DNA from 2 places in the Paenibacillus sp. FSL E2-0201 genome. Region 2 is predicted to be linked to the other one. Evidence: a T-box and tRNA genes for the amino acid it is inferred to sense, from the RefSeq annotation. Region 2 holds a T-box; the other holds one or more tRNA genes.

Region 1 (10,160 bases), 2.9 Mb from region 2:
CGTGCCATCATATCGGCTCCGATTCGGATATACGCAAGGAACAATGCAGCACCGATTACGGATAGCGGATTATTCTTGGCTAACATCGCTACAAGAGCACCGTCTAAGCCATAGCCTGGTAACGAAGTCCATTGGAATCGGTTATACATCCCTAGCACTTCTACGGAACCACCCATCCCTGCAATAAAACCAGCAATCAAGTGAACCAGTATAATAACCTTCGCGGTCTTCATGCCTGAATAACGTGCAAAGTTCCGGTTGATGCCTGTCATACGCAGCTCGTATCCCCATTTAGTCTTGTATAGAAATAGATGCGCTGCAATAATAAGCACGATAACGATGATCAGTCCGGTATGAATACGAGTGCCAGGTACCATCTTACTCAGCAGTGCCGTTTTCTCGAATTTGTACGATACATTGGCGAACGCTTTTGCATCACGTAAATGATAGTTCAGTAGATATAAACCTACTCCAAACAAAATATTATTGAACATCAAGGATGTAACCAGCTCATTGGCATTCCATTTGGCTTTGAGGATCCCGGGAATTGCAGAGAGCAGCGCCCCTACAATAGAACCCGCAGCAATAGCTACGATCGGATGCAGCCAGCCGTCCAGCGTTAAATGAATCGCCAACACGGAAGTTACAACACCGGAGAAATAGAAAATCCCTTCAGCGCCCAAGTTGAACATATTCGCCCGGAATAACAAGGAAACTGCTAGCCCTGTGAACATGAGCGGAATAGCCATCTCAATGACGTTACCGATATGACCTTTACTGGATAACGGCTCAAATAGGAATATACCAATCGTCTTCACCGGCTGATTACTGACCAATGAGATGATCAGAAAAGCAATGGCGAGTGCAATAACGATTACCGCCGATGTTCGAATGTATTCAAAATATTTTACTTTAAACATGATTTACGGCCCTCCTGATGTGCTCCTCGTCCTGTCGATGAATCCCTAGCATATAAAGCCCTAATTCTTCTTCACTAACCTTAGAAGGCTCCTCGAAAAAGGCAACAATCTTTCCTTCATACATCACTAGTAGACTATCGCTGATCTCTAAGATCTCATTTAAATCTGCCGACACTAGCAAAATCGCACAATCGTCTGAGCGTAGCTCCAAAAGCTTCTGATGTATGAACTGAGCTGCGCCTATATCCACACCCCGTGTCGGCTGCTCTGCAATAAGCAGTTGCGGTTCAGTAGAACACTCTCTAGCTACGACAACTTTCTGCATGTTACCACCTGATAACATACCTATTGGCTGAGAAGGTCCAGAACAGCGGACTTTAAATTCCTCTACAAGTGATACGGCTAGCTTAGCAATTCGTGATCCATTCAAAAAAGGACCTTTATTCATTTCCTTTGTACGATACTGAGTGGACAGCAGATTATCCGCTATGCTCGCATCACTAGCTATCCCTTGATGCATCCGATCCTCTGGGATATAAGAAACACCCAACTTACGAATATCCAAAATATCCGATTCTCGAATATCCTTTCCCTTCACTAGCACAGAACCCTGGCTTGAAACCCCTCTTAAGCTCCCTGTAAGAGCCTCAATGAGCTGTGTCTGCCCGTTTCCTTCTACACCAGCAATCCCGACGATCTGTCCTCCGCGTACCGCAAAATTAATATCTGATAGCAACGCTTTGCCGTGTGCATCATTTACACCTAGACCTTGCACAGTGAGCACCGCCTCACCAATAGACAGAATCTCCTTGTCATATTTCAACACAACATCTCTACCCACCATGAGTCGGGAAATTTCTTGCTCCGTGACATCCTTCGTTTGGAAGACACCTTCACTACGTCCACTACGCATAATCGTAATTCTGTCGCAGATCGCTTTCACTTCTTTCAACTTGTGTGAAATAAACACAATCGTATGTCCCTGCTCTCTTAATTGCTTAAGCTCACGGAACAATTCTTCTGTTTCCTGTGGGGTTAACACCGCGGTCGGCTCATCTAGAACTAGGATTTTCGCACCACGCAGCAACGCCTTCAGGATCTCAACCTTTTGCTTCATACCAACCGTAAGATCCTCCACTTTTGCTTTTGGATCCACTGCCAGATTGTATTTTTTCGCAGTCTCTTCGGTCATGCGCACGGCTTCAGCATAATTGATGCCGACTCCCTTACGGGGCTCCATGCCCAGCACCATGTTCTCTGCTACCGTAAAAGAAGGAACCAGCATAAAATGCTGGTGAACCATACCGATCCCTCTATCAATGGCATCCTGAGCCGATTGCAGCTTCACTTTTTCTCCCTTGATATAGATCTCACCTTCACTAGGCTCTTCCATGCCGAACATGATCTTCATTAAAGTTGATTTACCCGCGCCGTTCTCGCCCGCAATCGCGTGAATTTCTCCCTCACGTAAAGAAAAATGCACGTCTTTATTTGCAACGACGCCATTGGGATACACCTTCGTAATTCCCCGCATTTCCAACAGAGCTTTGTTCATCGGTCTCAACGCCTTTCCACTTGGAGGTCTGCAAAAATATACAGCTGGAATTCTTCTAATAGAAGAATCTCCAACTGTAGGTTTATCACTTTATAGCTATACTTAAGGCTTAACTGCGTTACGAATGGCTTCTACTTCTGAGGTTTCCATTCCCATCGCGTTATCTACTGTAATTTCTTTATTGATCAGCTTTTGCTTCACTTCTTCAACTTTAGCCTGAAGATCCGCTGGGAAGACATTTTTATATATCTCATTCTCTGCAATGCCTACACCATCATCTACGAAGCTCAATACATCACGTTTACCCATTTCAAGCGTACCCTCTTGTAATTTCTTCACGGCACCCAGAATAGCACTATCAATCTTTTTAATAGAAGAAGTAACGATCAAGTTTGCTTTTTCGCTATCTGTTTCATTAAGTAACATCGCCTGATCAGAGTCTACGCCAATAGCATATTTCTTCTTCTCTTTAGCTGCATCAAAGATCCCAAGACCTGTACCCCCAGCAACGTTAAAAATAACATCCACACCGGAGTTATATTGAATCAGTGAAAGCTCCTTACCTTTAGCCGGGTTAACGAAATCACCAGCATACGATACAGCTACCTTCACATCAGGATCAACATATTGAGCGCCCTGAATGTAGCCAACCAAGAAAGCGTTAATCCCTGGAATATCCATACCGCCTACAAATCCGATCACATTCTCAGGATTAGCATTAGGCATATCGGATTGTGTAGCTAGCGCCGCTACAGCACCTGCCAGAAAAGATACTTCATTAGTCGCATAAGACATGTTGTACATGTTCTCTGGTGCTTCATCTATATCGGTATCATAGTTAATGAATTTTTTGTCTGGATATAATTCAGCCGTTGCATTAAACATCTCTGTAATTTCCGAACCGCCAGAAATAATAACATCCCAATCCTCAGCGGCGATATCGTTAAACGTAGGCTCCCATTTCGTTTTATCGACACCCATTTCTACAACCTTTGTTTCTGCACCCAGTTCATCCTTAACCTTTTGCAGACCGCTATTCGCAGAGTCAAAGAATGATTTATCCCCTAGCGTTCCTGGAATCAGAAGTACAACTTTGAGTTTATCCCCTGAACCTGTTTCTCCACCTTCAGCTGCATTAGATCCTGCATTCGTGGAAGATCCATTACTCGACGTATTATTTCCACAAGCTGTGACCATTACCATTACTACTAGTAACAACAAAGAAAGAACTTTCTTATTCATTTTTCTATTCCCCCTATTTATAGTTGGTTAGTAATTTGAGAGATTCTCCTTCTTAGTCCGTTGTATATTTCACGATTTAGATGGAAACTCTCATATTGCATGTAACATTGTCAAAATTTTAATGATTTTAACGAATACACTCAAAAATAGAGAGAAAATTATAATTTTTACGAATAATCCGACTAATTTCCGAACGAGATGGCCAGTCAGGTTGCTAATCTTCGGATTTCTTGATACGATCATATCAAATATTAATGAAAATAATTATATGATTTCGGTCATAATTTTGTACGATTCGGCTAAAACATAATTATTGGAGGCTCATCATGGATCGTGTTCTATATATTGTAAATGCAGCACATGAGGTTAATACCTATATTCCACCACACCAGCATGAATGTTATGAACTAGTCTATTATTTAAACGGATTAGGAACTACCAATGTAGGTTCGCGAAGTTATCATTTTCGTTCTTCTTCATTCGCGCTAATACCACCCAATCATAAACATGACGAGAATCATCGCGAAGACGCTACTATACTATTTGTAGGCTTCCATTCAAATCACCCAAATATGGAGAATTTGCAAGGCGTATATGAAGATGATAAAGACCATACTGTTCTACAGATCTTGCTTCGAATGAAAGCAGAGTTTACGCGCAAACAAGATGGATTCTCTGAACTATTGAACCTTCAAATGAGCGAAATCACTGTTCATCTGATACGGCTTCTTAGCGCCTCTGGGTTTCAATCGCCAACGGAAGACAGAGTCCAATATGTTCTAAACTATATGAATGAGCATTACCGCCATAAGCTATCGGTCGCAACACTCTCTGAGATGTCTGGATACAGCTATGATCGTTTCCGCCATTTATTTAAAGAGCGATTCGGTTCTTCACCTCTTCGCTATCTACTATTGAAACGTCTGGATTATGCAAAGTCTCTCTTGCAACATACCCAAATGCATATCTCAGAAGTATCTGCCGCTGCAGGGTTTGTGAATGACGCTCAATTCTGCAATATGTTCAAACGTGAGGTAGGTCTCACACCGCGGACATTCCGACTAAGCAGTCAATAAAATTACAATTCACTCCGCTTCACATAAAAAAGCCGTTGAATTAGAAGTGTCTCTAATTCAACGGCTTAAGAATAAAAGTTCATAGACAAAGAAAAAAGGTTAGTAAAGTCGCTTGTATTAGCAACTTTACTAACCTTTTTGATATACCGGCGAGAGGACTCGAACCTCCACGGTTTCCCTCTCGATTTTGAGTCGAGCGCGTCTGCCATTCCGCCACGCCGGCACATATGAAATTAATGGAGGCGCCACCCAGATTTGAACTGGGGATAAAGCTTTTGCAGAGCTTTGCCTTACCACTTGGCTATGGCGCCATATGAAAAATTTGGAGCGGACGACGGGAATCGAACCCGCGACCCTCGCCTTGGCAAGGCGATGCTCTACCGCTGAGCCACGTCCGCATAAAATGGCTGGGGATATAGGATTTGAACCTATGCGTGACGGAGTCAAAGTCCGTTGCCTTACCGCTTGGCTAATCCCCAATAACATTTTAAAATAAAAGGGGCGACTGATGGGTCTCGAACCCACGAATGCCGGAACCACAATCCGGTGCGTTAACCACTTCGCCACAATCGCCATATTAAACTAATATTGTTGCTGTTCTTCTTAAAGTAAATGGGGCGACCGATGGGACTTGAACCCACGAATGCCGGATCCACAAACCGGTGCGTTAACCCCTTCGCCACGACCGCCATATTAAACTTTAGAGAAAGACTTTAGATAAAGATTGGCAGGGGCAGCAGGAATTGAACCCACACCAACGGTTTTGGAGACCGTTGTTCTACCTTTAAACTATGCCCCTAAAAAATGGTGGGGGATGATGGATTCGAACCACCGAACACGTACGTGAGCAGATTTACAGTCTGATGCGTTTGGCCACTTCGCTAATCCCCCAAAGATGGTGCCGGCGAGAGGACTTGAACCCCCAACCTACTGATTACAAGTCAGTTGCTCTACCAATTGAGCTACACCGGCATATTAAGTTGTATACTACATGGTGGCTCGAGACGGATTCGAACCGCCGACACGAGGATTTTCAGTCCTCTGCTCTACCGACTGAGCTATCGAGCCAAGAAAATGGCGGAACCGACGAGATTCGAACTCGCGATCTCCTGCGTGACAGGCAGGCATGTTAGGCCAACTACACCACGGTTCCAAAAGATATAATTACTTGATGAAAATTGGTTGCGGGGGCAGGATTTGAACCTGCGGCCTTCGGGTTATGAGCCCGACGAGCTACCGGGCTGCTCCACCCCGCGTCGTTCTTAAATGAATATGGTGGAGGCTGAGGGGATCGAACCCCCGACCCTCTGCTTGTAAGGCAGATGCTCTCCCAGCTGAGCTAAGCCTCCGTAAACAACAATTGTTATTGTACCAAAGTCCACTATACAAAATCAAGTGAAAATTTGGTGACCCGTATGGGATTCGAACCCATGTTACCTCCGTGAAAGGGAGGTGTCTTAACCCCTTGACCAACGGGCCATACTAATTAAAAATTTGTGGCGGAGAGAGAGGGATTCGAACCCTCGAGACGCTTGTGGCGCCTACACGATTTCCAATCGTGCTCCTTCGGCCAAACTCGGACACCTCTCCATATGGCTCCCCGAACAGGACTCGAACCTGTGACAACTCGATTAACAGTCGAGTGCTCTACCAACTGAGCTATCAGGGAATATTCATACCAGGCTTAATCGCCTGAAAACTGAATCCGAATTGAATTTGCGTTTTAAGTATAGGATAAGCCCTCGACCGATTAGTATTGGTCAGCTCCATGCATTACTGCACTTCCACCTCCAACCTATCTACCTCGTCGTCTTCAAGGGGTCTTACTAATTGGGAAATCTCATCTTGAGGGGGGCTTCACGCTTAGATGCTTTCAGCGCTTATCCCGTCCGTACGTAGCTACCCAGCCATGCTTCTGGCGAAACAACTGGTGCACCAGCGGTACGTCCATCCCGGTCCTCTCGTACTAAGGACAGCTCCTCTCAAATTTCCTGCGCCCACGACAGATAGGGACCGAACTGTCTCACGACGTTCTGAACCCAGCTCGCGTACCGCTTTAATGGGCGAACAGCCCAACCCTTGGGACCTACTTCAGCCCCAGGATGCGATGAGCCGACATCGAGGTGCCAAACCTCCCCGTCGATGTGGACTCTTGGGGGAGATAAGCCTGTTATCCCCAGGGTAGCTTTTATCCGTTGAGCGATGGCCCTTCCATGCGGTACCACCGGATCACTAAGTCCGACTTTCGTCCCTGCTCGACTTGTAGGTCTCGCAGTCAAGCTCCCTTATGCCTTTGCACTCTTCGAATGATTTCCAACCATTCTGAGGGAACCTTGGAACGCCTCCGTTACTCTTTAGGAGGCGACCGCCCCAGTCAAACTGCCCGCCTGACACGGTCCCCGTACCCGATTAGGGCACTAGGTTAGAACCTAGATACGATCAGGGTGGTATCCCAACGGCGCCTCCACCGAAGCTTGCGCTCCGATTTCTACGGCTCCCACCTATCCTGTACAGATCGTACCCAAATTCAATATCAAGCTGCAGTAAAGCTCCATGGGGTCTTTCCGTCTTGTCGCGGGTAACCTGCATCTTCACAGGTATTAAAATTTCACCGGATCTCTCGTTGAGACAGCGCCCAAGTCGTTACGCCATTCGTGCGGGTCAGAATTTACCTGACAAGGAATTTCGCTACCTTAGGACCGTTATAGTTACGGCCGCCGTTTACTGGGGCTTCGGTTCATAGCTTCGGGTTACCCCTAACCACTCCCCTTAACCTTCCAGCACCGGGCAGGCGTCAGCCCGTATACTTCGCCTTGCGGCTTCGCACAGACCTGTGTTTTTGCTAAACAGTCGCTTGGGCCTTTTCACTGCGGCCCCCTCGTGCTATTCACACTACCGGGGCACCCCTTCTCCCGAAGTTACGGGGTCATTTTGCCGAGTTCCTTAACGAGAGTTCTTCCGCGCGCCTTAGAATTCTCTTCTCGCCTACCTGTGTCGGTTTGCGGTACGGGCACCTTCTCCTGGCTAGAGGCTTTTCTTGGCAGTGTGAGATCATGACCTTCGCTACTACAATTTTCGCTCCCCATCACAGCCCAGCCTTAATGATGTGCGGATTTGCCTACACATCAGCCTCACTGCTTAGACGGACATATCCATCAGTCCGCGTCACTACCCTCCTGCGTCACCCCATCGCTCATAGCGGATTACGGTGGTACAGTAATTTCAAACTGTTGTCCTTCGACTACGCCTTTCGGCCTCGCCTTAGGTCCCGACTTACCCTGAGCGGACGAGCCTTCCTCAGGAAACCTTGGGCTTTCGGCGGATCAGATTCTCACTGATCTTTTCGTTACTCATACCGGCATTCTCACTTGTATGCTGTCCAGCGCTCCTTACGGTACACCTTCAACCCACATACAACGCTCCCCTACCCCAGATACATACGTATCTAGCCATAGCTTCGGTGGTGTGTTTAGCCCCGTTACATTTTCGGCGCAGAGTCACTCGACCAGTGAGCTATTACGCACTCTTTCAATGGTGGCTGCTTCTAAGCCAACATCCTGGTTGTCTGTGCAACTCCACATCCTTTCCCACTTAACACACACTTGGGGACCTTAGCTGATGGTCTGGGCTGTTTCCCTTTTGACAATGGATCTTAGCACTCACTGTCTGACTCCCGGCAATAAGTATATGGCATTCGGAGTTTGACTGAGCTTGGTAATCCTTGCGGACCCCGCACCCAATCAGTGCTCTACCTCCACTACTCTTATACCGAGGCTAGCCCTAAAGCTATTTCGGGGAGAACCAGCTATCTCCGAGTTCGATTGGAATTTCTCCGCTACCCCCACCTCATCCCCGCACTTTTCAACGTGCGTGGGTTCGGGCCTCCAGTGCGTGTTACCGCACCTTCACCCTGGACAGGGGTAGATCACACGGTTTCGGGTCTACGTCCACATACTGAGTCGCCCTATTCAGACTCGCTTTCGCTGCGGCTCCGTCTTCTCGACTTAACCTTGCATGTTAAACGTAACTCGCCGGTTCATTCTACAAAAGGCACGCCATCACCCATTAATAGGGCTCTGACTTTTTGTAAGCACACGGTTTCAGGTTCTATTTCACTCCCCTTCCGGGGTGCTTTTCACCTTTCCCTCACGGTACTGTTTCACTATCGGTCGCCAGGTAGTATTTAGCCTTAGCAGATGGTCCTGCTGGATTCATACGGGGTTTCACGTGCCCCGCACTACTCGGGATCCGTCTCGGAGAGAACACAGTTTAGGCTACAGGGCTTTTACCTCTATCGCGGGCCTTTCCAGACCTCTTCGCCTACCATATTCCTTTGTAACTCCATGTGAGACGTCCCACAACCCCTAAGAGCAAGCTCTTAGGTTTAGGCTGTTCCGCGTTCGCTCGCCGCTACTGACGGAATCACTATTGTTTTCTCTTCCTCAGGGTACTTAGATGTTTCAGTTCCCCTGGTCTGCCTCTACACACCCTATGTATTCAGATGTGAGTAACTGCGAATTACCACAGCTGGGTTTCCCCATTCGGACACCCCCGGATCAAAGCTTGCTTACAGCTCCCCGAGGCAGTTTCGTTGTTCGCCACGTCCTTCGTCGGCTCCTGGCGCCTAGGCATCCTCCGTGTGCTCTTATTAGCTTAACCTTGATTTTTCCGCAGGAAAATATCATACGATATCTCTCTTGGAATCATCTCACTAATAACATTTACTTGTTTGCACAAGTTGCTAAAAGATGTTCTAAAACGCAAATTCGTTTCGGTATCCAGTTTTCAAGGATCAAGTCTTACTTGAGAGCTTAAACTCTCAAAACTGAGCAACGAGTGAGTAACAGGCCTAAACCTGAGATTGTGGAAGTTTAACTTCCGATTTGAATGTCTTCATTGCAGAAGACGATTCTCCATAGAAAGGAGGTGATCCAGCCGCACCTTCCGATACGGCTACCTTGTTACGACTTCACCCCAATCATCTACCCCACCTTCGGCGGCTGGCTCCCTTGCGGGTTACCCCACCGACTTCGGGTGTTGTAAACTCTCGTGGTGTGACGGGCGGTGTGTACAAGACCCGGGAACGTATTCACCGCGGCATGCTGATCCGCGATTACTAGCAATTCCGACTTCATGCAGGCGAGTTGCAGCCTGCAATCCGAACTGAGACCGGCTTTGATGGGATTGGCTCCACCTCGCGGCTTCGCTTCCCGTTGTACCGGCCATTGTAGTACGTGTGTAGCCCAGGTCATAAGGGGCATGATGATTTGACGTCATCCCCACCTTCCTCCGGTTTGTCACCGGCAGTCACTCTAGAGTGCCCAACATTACTTGCTGGCAACTAAAGTTAAGGGTTGCGCTCGTTGC
Region 2 (10,160 bases):
ATGTGCTATATACAGGCCCGCCTGAGGTAAGGAGTTGAATCAGTGCGAAACACTGAAAGGTATTAATCGTGGTTATCACGATAATATATAAGTTCGTTGGCATCAGCATCGGCCATAATATTTTCCGGAAAATTTGCCAAGGGGTTGCTCGATCTATCTCTGCGGCTTCAATATAAGAGGTAGGAATGTTACCAATGGAGGCCACATATAAAATGATCGGTTGACCTACAGAAGTCGTTATTAAAACCACGATAATTGCAAGTAATGCTGTTCTTGTATCCCCTAGCCATGAAACAGGCTCCATTCCAAACAAACCCGTCAAATAATTCAGAATTCCGTAGTTGGGATGGTAAATCCAGCCCCACACGACCGTGATACTTACAACCGATGATACGGCTGGCAAGTAGAACACACCGCGGAAAAATGATCTAGCAAACTCTTTTTTCTTATAGATATTCATTGAAACAAACAGTGAAAAGATAATCACGATCGGTACGGTGATCACAACAAGCAATAAAGTATTTCCCATGGACTTTATAAAATTATCGTCTTTAAATAATGAAATATAATTATCGAGACCAATAAAACTAAAATCTCTCAAAGAGTAATCAAAGAAACTAATATAGACTCCTTTTACCATCGGGTAGGCTACAAACAGAAGAAAGAATCCAAACGCTGGTAATAAGAAAAGATAACTCATCATCCAGTCACGTATCACATAACCTTTAATTTTGCGTACCGTTGTCCCCACAACCTTCTCCCCATTTCTCTGATGATCAAGCATAAACGACTTTGGCGTCCTTATAAGGACGGTGAGCGTTTAAGCGAGAAAAATTATGATATTTATAGGTGTGTAGCTTGAATTTTTTTAAAAAGAATAGAGTGCTTCCCGCACTCTATTCTTTTGAACGCCATTCACTTTTTATTTCATAGCTGCTTTGGCTTTAGTAATAGCTTCGTTAGCCTTTGTAGCAAAACTATCCAAAGCTTCCTTGCCGGTAGCGCCTCCAGTTAAAGCACGTTGTAATTCAGGGAACCAGAAGGTACGAATATCTGCATATCCATCTGCAATTGTTGGTGCATCTGTCGTAAATTTACGAGCATATTCGGCGTATTTGTACTCTGGATCGTCATATAGTCCAGTAATCGAATTACGAACCGAAAGACCACCTGTTTGAATCAAGTTTTTCTTACCCCATACTGGATCATTAGCAATGAAATCAATTAGCTTCTTGGAAGCTGCAATCTTAGCTTCATCACCATTATTAAATACAGCCATACCGCCCAGATAAGGTTCAAGCTTCGGTTCCGAACCATCTAAAGTAGGGAATGGAAGAAGAATATCTTCGAATTGAACCATCTTCTTGGATACGTTCTGTGCTTTTAGCACAGCGGAATAGTTAAGTGTAAAGGCCAATTTTCCTTGCAAGAACAAATCGTTTACATCAGCAGCAGCTAGCGATGCTGCACCAGAGACACTGAGTTTATCTTTCGTAGCTTGGACAATCCAATCCAGCGCTTTTGCTGCATTATCTGTATTGATAGCGACTGCGGAATTGTCTTCATTTAGGAATCTGGATACGCCTAAGTTAGCAAGATAAGCGCGAGTTCCTTGGTCTCCGGCTTGGCTCTTCGCGAAGAACCCTGTTGGAATAACATCCGGAGCCTTTTCTTTCACAGCTTCCAATGCCTTTTTATATTCTTCAAACGTCCAAGTTCTATCTTCCTTATCCAGAGGAAGTAAATCTAGAGCGCCTATCTTTTCAAAAATAGTCTTATTAACCGCCATCATAAATGGTGCTGTATTGATCGGGTACATAAAGATGTTGTCGCCTACACTTGACTGCTTCCAAAAAGCTTCTGAAATATCATTCTTCACTTCATCAGTCACCATGTCGTTAAGCGGTGCAAGCAAATCCTTTTTACCCCAATCGATAATCCGTCCAGGTGCATCATAGATCACATCAGGCGCAGTATTAGAAGCTATTGCGACATTCAGTTTTTCAGGGCCGCCTTCAAAGGTGATCATCTCAAGGTTGACTTTAATTTCAGGATTCTTCTCATTAAAAGCTGCAATGATTTCCTTTTCATATTTGCCAACTTCACCATCTAAAGCTTGAAAGCTCGGAAAATTCCACCATGTAATCTCTACTGGCTTAGCAGCAGCCTCAGTTGCTGCGGGCTCAGTCTTGTCAGCGTTATTACTTGGTGTAACTGCTGAATTCGCCGTGTTCGTATTTCCACATGCAACTAACTGTGTACCTAAAAGTGCGACACCAACAATACTCATTAGCCCTTTTTTCATTGCTTTCATGTGCTACCCCCAATTATTTTTTTGTGGAATAAGTACTGCTCTCATTCCTTGCGCTAATCATAAATCAATTGTAAATTTAGGAGAATCCCACTCCTTTTACTTTTAGGGCTCTTTTCTGACATATCCCTTCAATCCACCCCTCTTCAATGTTATAATACATTACATATTCCACCTATTAACAATTAAATTTATATTTCTTCACTTTTCCGCCTTAATGTAACCCTTTTAATCTTACATCTAATGGTATTTCCTTACGAACGATCCACTATAATTCTAGTCTTCCGGAGGGATTTCATGTACAAACTAATGATTGTAGAGGATGAACCATTAATAAGAACGGGCTTAAAACATTACTTTGCTTGGGAAGAGCTTGGGGTTCACAACATTATTGAAGCAGAGAATGGAAAAGAAGGAATGGCCACTGCACTGCGTGAGAAGCCCGATTTGGTGATCACTGATATCCGGATGCCCCAAATGGATGGTCTACAAATGATTGAGCAGATTCGCAATCTGCTTCCTGATACATTATTTATCATTTTGACTGGATTCAACGATTTCGAATATGCTCAGAAGGCTATAAAACTAGGGAATGTACATGCGTTTTTGCTCAAGCCTTTGGAATACGAGGAAAGTCTCCTTGTGATACAAGAATGTATGAACAAGCTTCATCTTAAGCGGCAAGATCGATTGAAACGTTCTAATTTGGAGGGGGCACAGCTTGTAAAGCTATTACTGGAGGAAGAACAACCTGTAATAGATGATTCTATTGTCCGTGAACTATGTAATTTCAACAGTAACTACTATCTTTATCTGCCCTTTGTTTTGACAGGAATTCCTATGAGAGGAAAGCGCGCTCAATCTACGCTCTGGATGAGAGAATATGCGGAGAAGTTCATTCATCATGCTGTAGACGAGTATCTCCATGCCTCTACACCGCACACTGTTTTTACATATTCATCTAAAACTAAGCTCTTTGGACTTATTGTATTGGGATCTCCAGCTTCTATTGATAATTTTCCTCTTCAGACTAAAGTTCAGACACGAATCGATCAATATCTGAAGCTGCTTACGCTAGAACATCACCTAGGCCTCTATTTAGTTATAGGTAAGACGACGGAGAATCCTACACAAATAAATTCATTGCTGCATGAGAACGATAGAATGTTATATCAACGCTTCTACAAGAGAGATTGTAGGTTTATCTACGTGCCACAATGGATAGAAGGCTCCAATTCTATTAAACCATCCCTAATTCAACTCGATGAAAATGATAAGAAACGGATGATCTCCTGCATCGAAAGTGCTAACGAAATAGAGACGCTCCAGCTGATGCACCGGCTGTCTCAAGATATTTTGAGTAAAGCTGATGTCTCTTCTCCAGATTTTTGGCTTGCATTTCTTCAGGAAATTATAAGTACCATTCTCCGCTTCGCTAATAAGAACCACATCCATATCGAAGGCGTGTACAGCGAAAAGCTCCTGAATCTAACCTTTGTAGATGAATTTGATTCAATTGAGAACCTTTTTGACTGGCTTGGCAGATGGATGGTTCATTTAGGAACTGTTTATTCCGAAGGGCTGACCCACAACAACCAACAGGATGTGATCATATTCGAGCATATTAAATCCTTCATAAAAGAGAATATTGATCAAGATGTGACTCTACAGATGGTAGCAGATCGATTCTTCTATAATCCGTCTTATTTAAGTCGATTATTTAAGCGAAAACTTGATAAGAACTACATGCGATTTGTAACCGAAATTCGGATGGAATATGCGCAGGAATGCTTAAAAAAACCAGAGTTTCTAGTGACCGATGTCTGTACGATGTGTGGTTACAAAAGCTATATGCATTTCGTTAAAACATTCCGAAGCATCACAAACATGACTCCATCGGACTACAGAAAACAGTCAGGCTGGTGACCCAAAATGATGCAGATAGAGCAACCAAAAAAACGATAAGCCGATGGAATCATCAACCGGATCGTATACAATCAGGTTCCACCAAAAGTGGAATATGAACTTAGTGAATATGGTAATAGTCTAAGCGACATTTTAACTTCGCTCTGTAACTGGGGAGAACAACATATCATTAAGCAGTACGGTGATAAATATGCTGTTTTAGAGGATAACATTTTAAATAAATAACGAGAGAAACCATAACTTCAATCTTCTAAGAACCCCTTCCTTATTGGTTGGGGTTTGCTTGATATTTATGCTGCAAAAGTTGAGGTTTTAATTATACGCCCATGAAAAAAAGGACAGCTAAATCAGATCGATTTAACTGTCCCGTAACTTAAATTACGCCATCTCCTCCTATAGCAGTTGCTGTGAATGATATGGGTCCAAATAGATTGATAGGCAAGTTGCTATCATTTTGAATTACCAATTCATAGTTATGGATTCCAATATAAGGACCATCAACCCACTGAACATTTAATTGAATATCAGTAGTTGTAGTAAAACGAAAAAAGGATCTATAAATATCGACTCCAGCACGTCGGATTAAAACAAGAAATTGGCTGTTAGCAAGTGCAGTAAGACTAAAACTACCATTTAACTCGACTCTGCTGGAGAAAGAGGCCGGATTAGCCGGACTAATATTTACTTGCGCTGTGGCTAGACCCGCCCCAGCTCCAGGAATCCCTGCAACCGTTATAGCAGTAGTAAACGGGTCTAACGGGATTTTTGCCTGTGACCCATAACTTATAATTGTCGCCATTTTTAATCACTCCATTTCAAGGTTATAGAATAGTATATTGTGAATCCGCAATGATAGATTGGACTTAATTCCTGATGATTATATACATTTAAGTTATACTTTTACTAGATTATAAAACCTAGATACTTCGAATATCATCCTCTAATTTCCACCTATTGACAAACTCACTTATCAGAATTACAATTACCCAAATATCATGAACAACGTTGAAAAAGGGTAAGTAGACAAATGAACATGGACTTCAGAGAGCCGGTGGTTGCTGCGAACCGGTGTCCAGCGTTTGATCGAATGGCCTTTAGAGTTGCTCTTCCGAACCATCTACTTAGATGCTGTAGGAGAAGCCGGGGTTCCCGCCGTTATCAAGGGACCTGTATCTAGATTGTTTTAACACTCTCCGTACAGGTAAGAGAAGATCGTAATGCTAACGAAACTTGGTGGCGCGATCAATTAAGGTGGTACCACGACAACTTCGTCCTTATTGGATGAGGTTTTTTGTCATTTAAGGAGGTGATGGCCATGGATGATGGCTGGTGGTGGCGATTCAATGTTAATCAAAAGCGACAAAACAGGAGGAATTTAAATGATAAAAGAACGTGTATTAACTGGAGATCGAGTGACCGGAAAGCTGCACCTTGGCCATTACGTGGGCAGCTTGCAGAACCGAGTGGCTCTACAGGAGCAATATGATACTTTTGTGTTTCTAGCAGATATTCAAGCCCTAACGACTCACTTTGATCGGCCTCAACTACTGGGTCAAAACTTGAATGAAATCACACTCGACTATTTATCAGCGGGTATAGATCCAGATAAAGCCACTATATTCATTCAATCTATGATTCCAGAGATTGCCGAACTGACTGTTCTGTTCTCCATGTTCGTCACTGTGAATTCGTTGCGGCACAATCCTACCATTAAAGCCGAATCGAAAAATTCCAGCTTAGATGAACTATACTATGGTTTTCTTGGGTATCCAGTAAGCCAGACTGCCGATATAACCTTTTGTAAAGCGACGATTATTCCTGTAGGCGAAGACCAGCTTCCCCATCTGGAGTTGACCCGCAAAATCGTACGTAGATTCAACGAGCTGTACAGCCCCATCCTTGTGGAGCCGAGAGCGCTTATCAGCGAGACCCCAAGACTAGTGGGAACAGACGGCAATGCAAAAATGAGCAAAAGCTTAGGTAATGCCATCGAGCTGGACTCCACGAAGGAAGAGATCACCTTCAAAATCCGCAAAGCCACAACTGATCCAGCCCGTGTTCATAAAAATGATCCTGGGCATCCAGATATTTGTCCCATTTATGCTTATCATCGCGCTTTTCGTTCCCACGGCGCCAGTGAAATTCACGAGAGCTGCGAAAATGGCTGTATAAGTTGTTCTGCCTGTAAGCAGCTTATCACGACAGCTCTAGACCAATTAATTGAACCGATGCGTGAGCGGCGCTCCTATTATGCAGCCAGACCCAAGGTTGTTGAGGATATCTTATTATCCGGAACTAAACGTGCCCGCAACATTGCTCAAGAAACGATGTCCGAAGTACGCGAGGCCATGGGCCTTAATTATTTTTCAAAATAAATCTGATCCGTATGGGCAATAAAAAAACGCTGGACTCTCTATTGGAGAGAGCTCCGGCGTTTTTTTAGATCCAGCGTCACATTGGACAGCGGCTCTTAGAGGAAAAAAGAAGAAATTGTCGAATCATTCATTTAAATCATAGTAGAAAGAAGAATGAACATGAATACATTTTATTCACAGCTTGGACGTGTGCTTGAAGAGAGAACTCCGTTCCACCAAGATGGTTACTATCTTTTATATGATGGAAACAGAGCAAAATTTAGTCCCACTAAACCTAATCATATCGAAATTGTTACAGCTGAAAGTTTTGTAAATACTCTCGTTAAGAACAGTAAAGCAGTCATTTCTTCTTTCGCGAGTGGACCTGACAATAATGATGTCTATGTTTTTAATCTTCAAGCTGATGAGTTTTATAACATCAACATTTATCTAAATACCCTTGAAGGTTTCCAGCGAGCTTTAGAGAGAAATCCAAAGGATCGAGATGAACGTTCAATAAACTGGTTGAAATATAATCAGGGGGATTTTCGGTACCACTTATGGCTTGAAGATGATAAGATCGTGAATTATTTTACCCAACTAGCAGATCTGACAACTTATCAAGAAGAAGATTTTCTCTTTAACACGGAGGATCAACCTATCATCGCCTTTGAAGCAGGGATTATTAAAATGGGGTATTATCTGCTGACGCTAAAAGCAATGCAGCGTTTGATCACTGAGGGTGAGCTTCAGTCATTAAATACAACTGAAGGCTTTATTGCCTTTGCCTCCACAGGGAACAATGACTTAGATTACAGTATTGTGATGCCAAAAACCATCGAACCTGCTTTATTCGCAAAGATTTTCCCATTTGATCATGCAAAAGATTTACAATTTCGAGAGCTGATGTTGCAGAATCAACATTTCTCAGTCACAGAATATTTAGATTATTGGTCCGACGCAGTTCTTAGCAGCTACAGTGACACGATTCCATATATTTACGGGAAGTCTGACCTAGAAGTGTTCATACAAATGGAGCATCTTGGAAATGCACTGGCTCAGGAATGCATCCAACGTTTAAATCCCTTAATTGATTTGGAGATCATTGAAATTGAGAATTATTACTTCATTTACTACTATATTGAAGCGCTGCATTTTGCAGGACCGCTAACAAAGCAACAACTTGATGATTGTAAGCAGCTAGCAAACCGCATGAATGAAAGAGGCGAAGATCTGGAAGACGCTTTGCGCTTAATAAACGCTGTAATAAATTTATAAATATTCTCAAAAGAAAAGGCCGTAACCCTCCTCCAAAGGGATCATTACGGCCTTATTTCCACTTACAGCACCCAATTTCCCTTACGGAATACCGGTTCAATCGTGCCATCCGCCAGTTCTCCATCAATATCCAGTTCTGCCGAACCGATCATAAAATCGACATGTGTTAAGCTGACATTAGCACCTCGTGCGACAAGCTCTTGATTCGTAAGCTTTGTGCCGCCTTCAATATTGACAGGATAGGCACTTCCCAACGCGAAATGGCAGGAGGCATTCTCATCAATCCCTGTATTGTAGAAAATTCGGTTCAAGCGAGAGATTGGAGAATCATGCTGCACTAAAGCCACTTCTCCTAAATAGGATGCACCTTCATCCGTTGCCAACAGCGAAGTCAGATGCTCACGTCCAGATTCAGCTTCATATGCTACTACTTTTCCATCTTTAAAGGTGAATGAAAGACCTTCTACCAAACGTCCATTCAGATTCAAAGGGAGTGTACTTCTAACTGTACCATTCACACCTGTACGATGGGGCATCGAATAGATTTCTTCGGTTGGCATATTTGCCACGAAATACACACCTTTATCATTCTCTCCACCGCCTCCGCGCCACAGATGACCTTCCGGAAGCTCCACATGCAGGTCCGTTCCCGGTGCACGGTAATGCAGGCTTTTATAACGCTTAGCGTTCATTCTATCCTGACTCTCTTTTAAATGACCGATATGTTCTCTCCACGCGGCAACAGGATCCTCGCTACCTACACGATTCATCTGGAATACGGCTTCCCACATCGCTTCTACTCGATCTTCCTCAGGGAGATCGGCAAACACTTTGTTTGCCCAAGCACGCGTCGGAGCCTTAACGAGAGACCAGCTGATTTTGCTATTGCGGGTATATTTGGAGTAGTTTTTGCGAGCAACAGCTGCCGCTTTAACTGCTCTTGATACTTTGGAAGAATCAATACCATTGAACAATTCCGGATCAGGTACTTTAATATGTAAGATGGCGCCGTTCTCTTCCGCAAACTTCTCCATCATTTCTGCTTGCCACTGTGGATAATAATCAAAGGAATCTTCCGGAGCTTTTTCATAACGAATCCGTGTAGTCGCTTCATCGTCCCATTCAACAATTACATATTTAGCACCTGCTTCATAGGCTTTACCTACAATCAAGCGAGTAAGCTCAGCAGTTTCAATAGGCGCATGCACCATTAAGACTTGTCCAGGCTGTACATTTACCCCAACCTTTACAACCAGGTTCGCATATTTCTCTAACATGACATCAAAATCTTTCATGAATTCTCTTCCTCCATCTCTATGGTTGCTTTACTGTCGCACCAAAGCACCGGAGCTCCTTAACAGCAGACGGTCAGCTTCACTTCTTATTTTAACGCAAAATGCTAAGAGTTGCGATTCGTTATAAGAAAGCGGCCCCCATGAAGGGAACCGCTCACGTAAAAATCCTTATTTTTTATCCACCTGCAGCAAAGTTACGGTCTTTAAAGAATAGGTATGCATAATCTTGTCTTCAGAGATTACGTTAAGCTTGGTCAAACTTGCTACCTTCGCTGGGTCTGATTTAGAGAGCATACGCCACACTTCAGGGTCTGATAAGGTTTCATAAAGCTTCAGATCATCATATTCTTTGCGGTTCTGCATCACTAGCTTCACCTTGTAGCTTCCAATTTCAGTCTCAGTTGCCCCCTGCTCACTACAATAGCTTAGAATTTCCTGGCGAAGCTCCCCCAGTTCTTTTTCGATTTCCTTTTGTTTTTGCTTCAGACGATAATACTGCTGTACCTTTTTCTCCATCACTTCACGCTCCTCTATAAACATATGTATGCCGGAAGCGCTAAATAAATAAGTTGAGTTCCCTATCATAAAATTTTATAATGAGCCGGGAACGCTAGTTTGCAGCAGACTCCTTTCTTCCACAAAAACAATGATTCGGCAGGTGACTTATGTTTCATTCTTACTTTTTCCCAATTTCTTATGCCTTTATGATGTTTCCTATAGCGGCATTGATCTTCACGCTCCCTTTTCTAATCGTTCAATACCGTAGACACGGCTACATTCATAAGCTTAGAGCTTTAATCCTATACTTACTCTTGCTCTATCTGATGAACGCTTATTTTCTCGTATTGCTTCCGATGCCTTCCTCAAGACATAATATGACGCCTTCAGGGAGTATCATGCAGCTCATCCCTCTTCAGTTCATACAAGATATTATAGACGGCTCTAAGATCATACCTGATCAGATTTCAACGTATTGGTCTTTACTACGAGAGCCCG

The links. A T-box is a leader RNA that pairs with one kind of tRNA and senses whether it is charged. The one in region 2 lies ahead of trpS (tryptophan--tRNA ligase), so its partner is inferred to be a tRNA-Trp.
Region 1: it has a tRNA-Trp gene. The T-box ahead of trpS (tryptophan--tRNA ligase) is inferred to sense a tRNA for this amino acid. The anticodon was not compared.

What each region holds. Positions count from the first base shown of each region.
Region 1 covers NZ_CP150154.1:5,842,734-5,852,893, forward strand. Annotated here, with positions in the region: gene NSU15_RS26230 (ABC transporter permease) at 1-920, opposite strand, end outside; gene NSU15_RS26235 (ABC transporter ATP-binding protein) at 913-2,475, opposite strand; gene NSU15_RS26240 (BMP family ABC transporter substrate-binding protein) at 2,578-3,717, opposite strand; gene NSU15_RS26245 (AraC family transcriptional regulator) at 4,044-4,793, shown strand; tRNA gene NSU15_RS26250 (tRNA-Leu) at 4,938-5,016, opposite strand; tRNA gene NSU15_RS26255 (tRNA-Cys) at 5,031-5,104, opposite strand; tRNA gene NSU15_RS26260 (tRNA-Gly) at 5,117-5,191, opposite strand; tRNA gene NSU15_RS26265 (tRNA-Gln) at 5,198-5,272, opposite strand; tRNA gene NSU15_RS26270 (tRNA-His) at 5,294-5,366, opposite strand; tRNA gene NSU15_RS26275 (tRNA-His) at 5,407-5,482, opposite strand; tRNA gene NSU15_RS26280 (tRNA-Trp) at 5,519-5,592, opposite strand; tRNA gene NSU15_RS26285 (tRNA-Tyr) at 5,599-5,684, opposite strand; tRNA gene NSU15_RS26290 (tRNA-Thr) at 5,690-5,765, opposite strand; tRNA gene NSU15_RS26295 (tRNA-Phe) at 5,786-5,861, opposite strand; tRNA gene NSU15_RS26300 (tRNA-Asp) at 5,869-5,946, opposite strand; tRNA gene NSU15_RS26305 (tRNA-Met) at 5,973-6,049, opposite strand; tRNA gene NSU15_RS26310 (tRNA-Val) at 6,067-6,142, opposite strand; tRNA gene NSU15_RS26315 (tRNA-Glu) at 6,198-6,272, opposite strand; tRNA gene NSU15_RS26320 (tRNA-Ser) at 6,291-6,383, opposite strand; tRNA gene NSU15_RS26325 (tRNA-Asn) at 6,387-6,462, opposite strand; rRNA gene NSU15_RS26330 (23S ribosomal RNA) at 6,524-9,452, opposite strand; rRNA gene NSU15_RS26335 (16S ribosomal RNA) at 9,713-10,160, opposite strand, start outside.
Region 2 covers NZ_CP150154.1:2,957,869-2,968,028, reverse strand. Annotated here, with positions in the region: gene NSU15_RS13090 (sugar ABC transporter permease) at 1-703, opposite strand, end outside; gene NSU15_RS13085 (extracellular solute-binding protein) at 923-2,314, opposite strand; gene NSU15_RS13080 (response regulator) at 2,609-4,237, shown strand; partial or broken gene NSU15_RS13075 (winged helix-turn-helix transcriptional regulator) at 4,280-4,462, shown strand; gene NSU15_RS13070 (hypothetical protein) at 4,611-5,036, opposite strand; T-box leader at 5,234-5,516, shown strand; gene trpS (tryptophan--tRNA ligase) at 5,617-6,612, shown strand; gene NSU15_RS13060 (DUF4303 domain-containing protein) at 6,772-7,869, shown strand; gene NSU15_RS13055 (aminopeptidase) at 7,932-9,164, opposite strand; gene NSU15_RS13050 (hypothetical protein) at 9,333-9,680, opposite strand; gene NSU15_RS13045 (VanZ family protein) at 9,830-10,160, shown strand, end outside.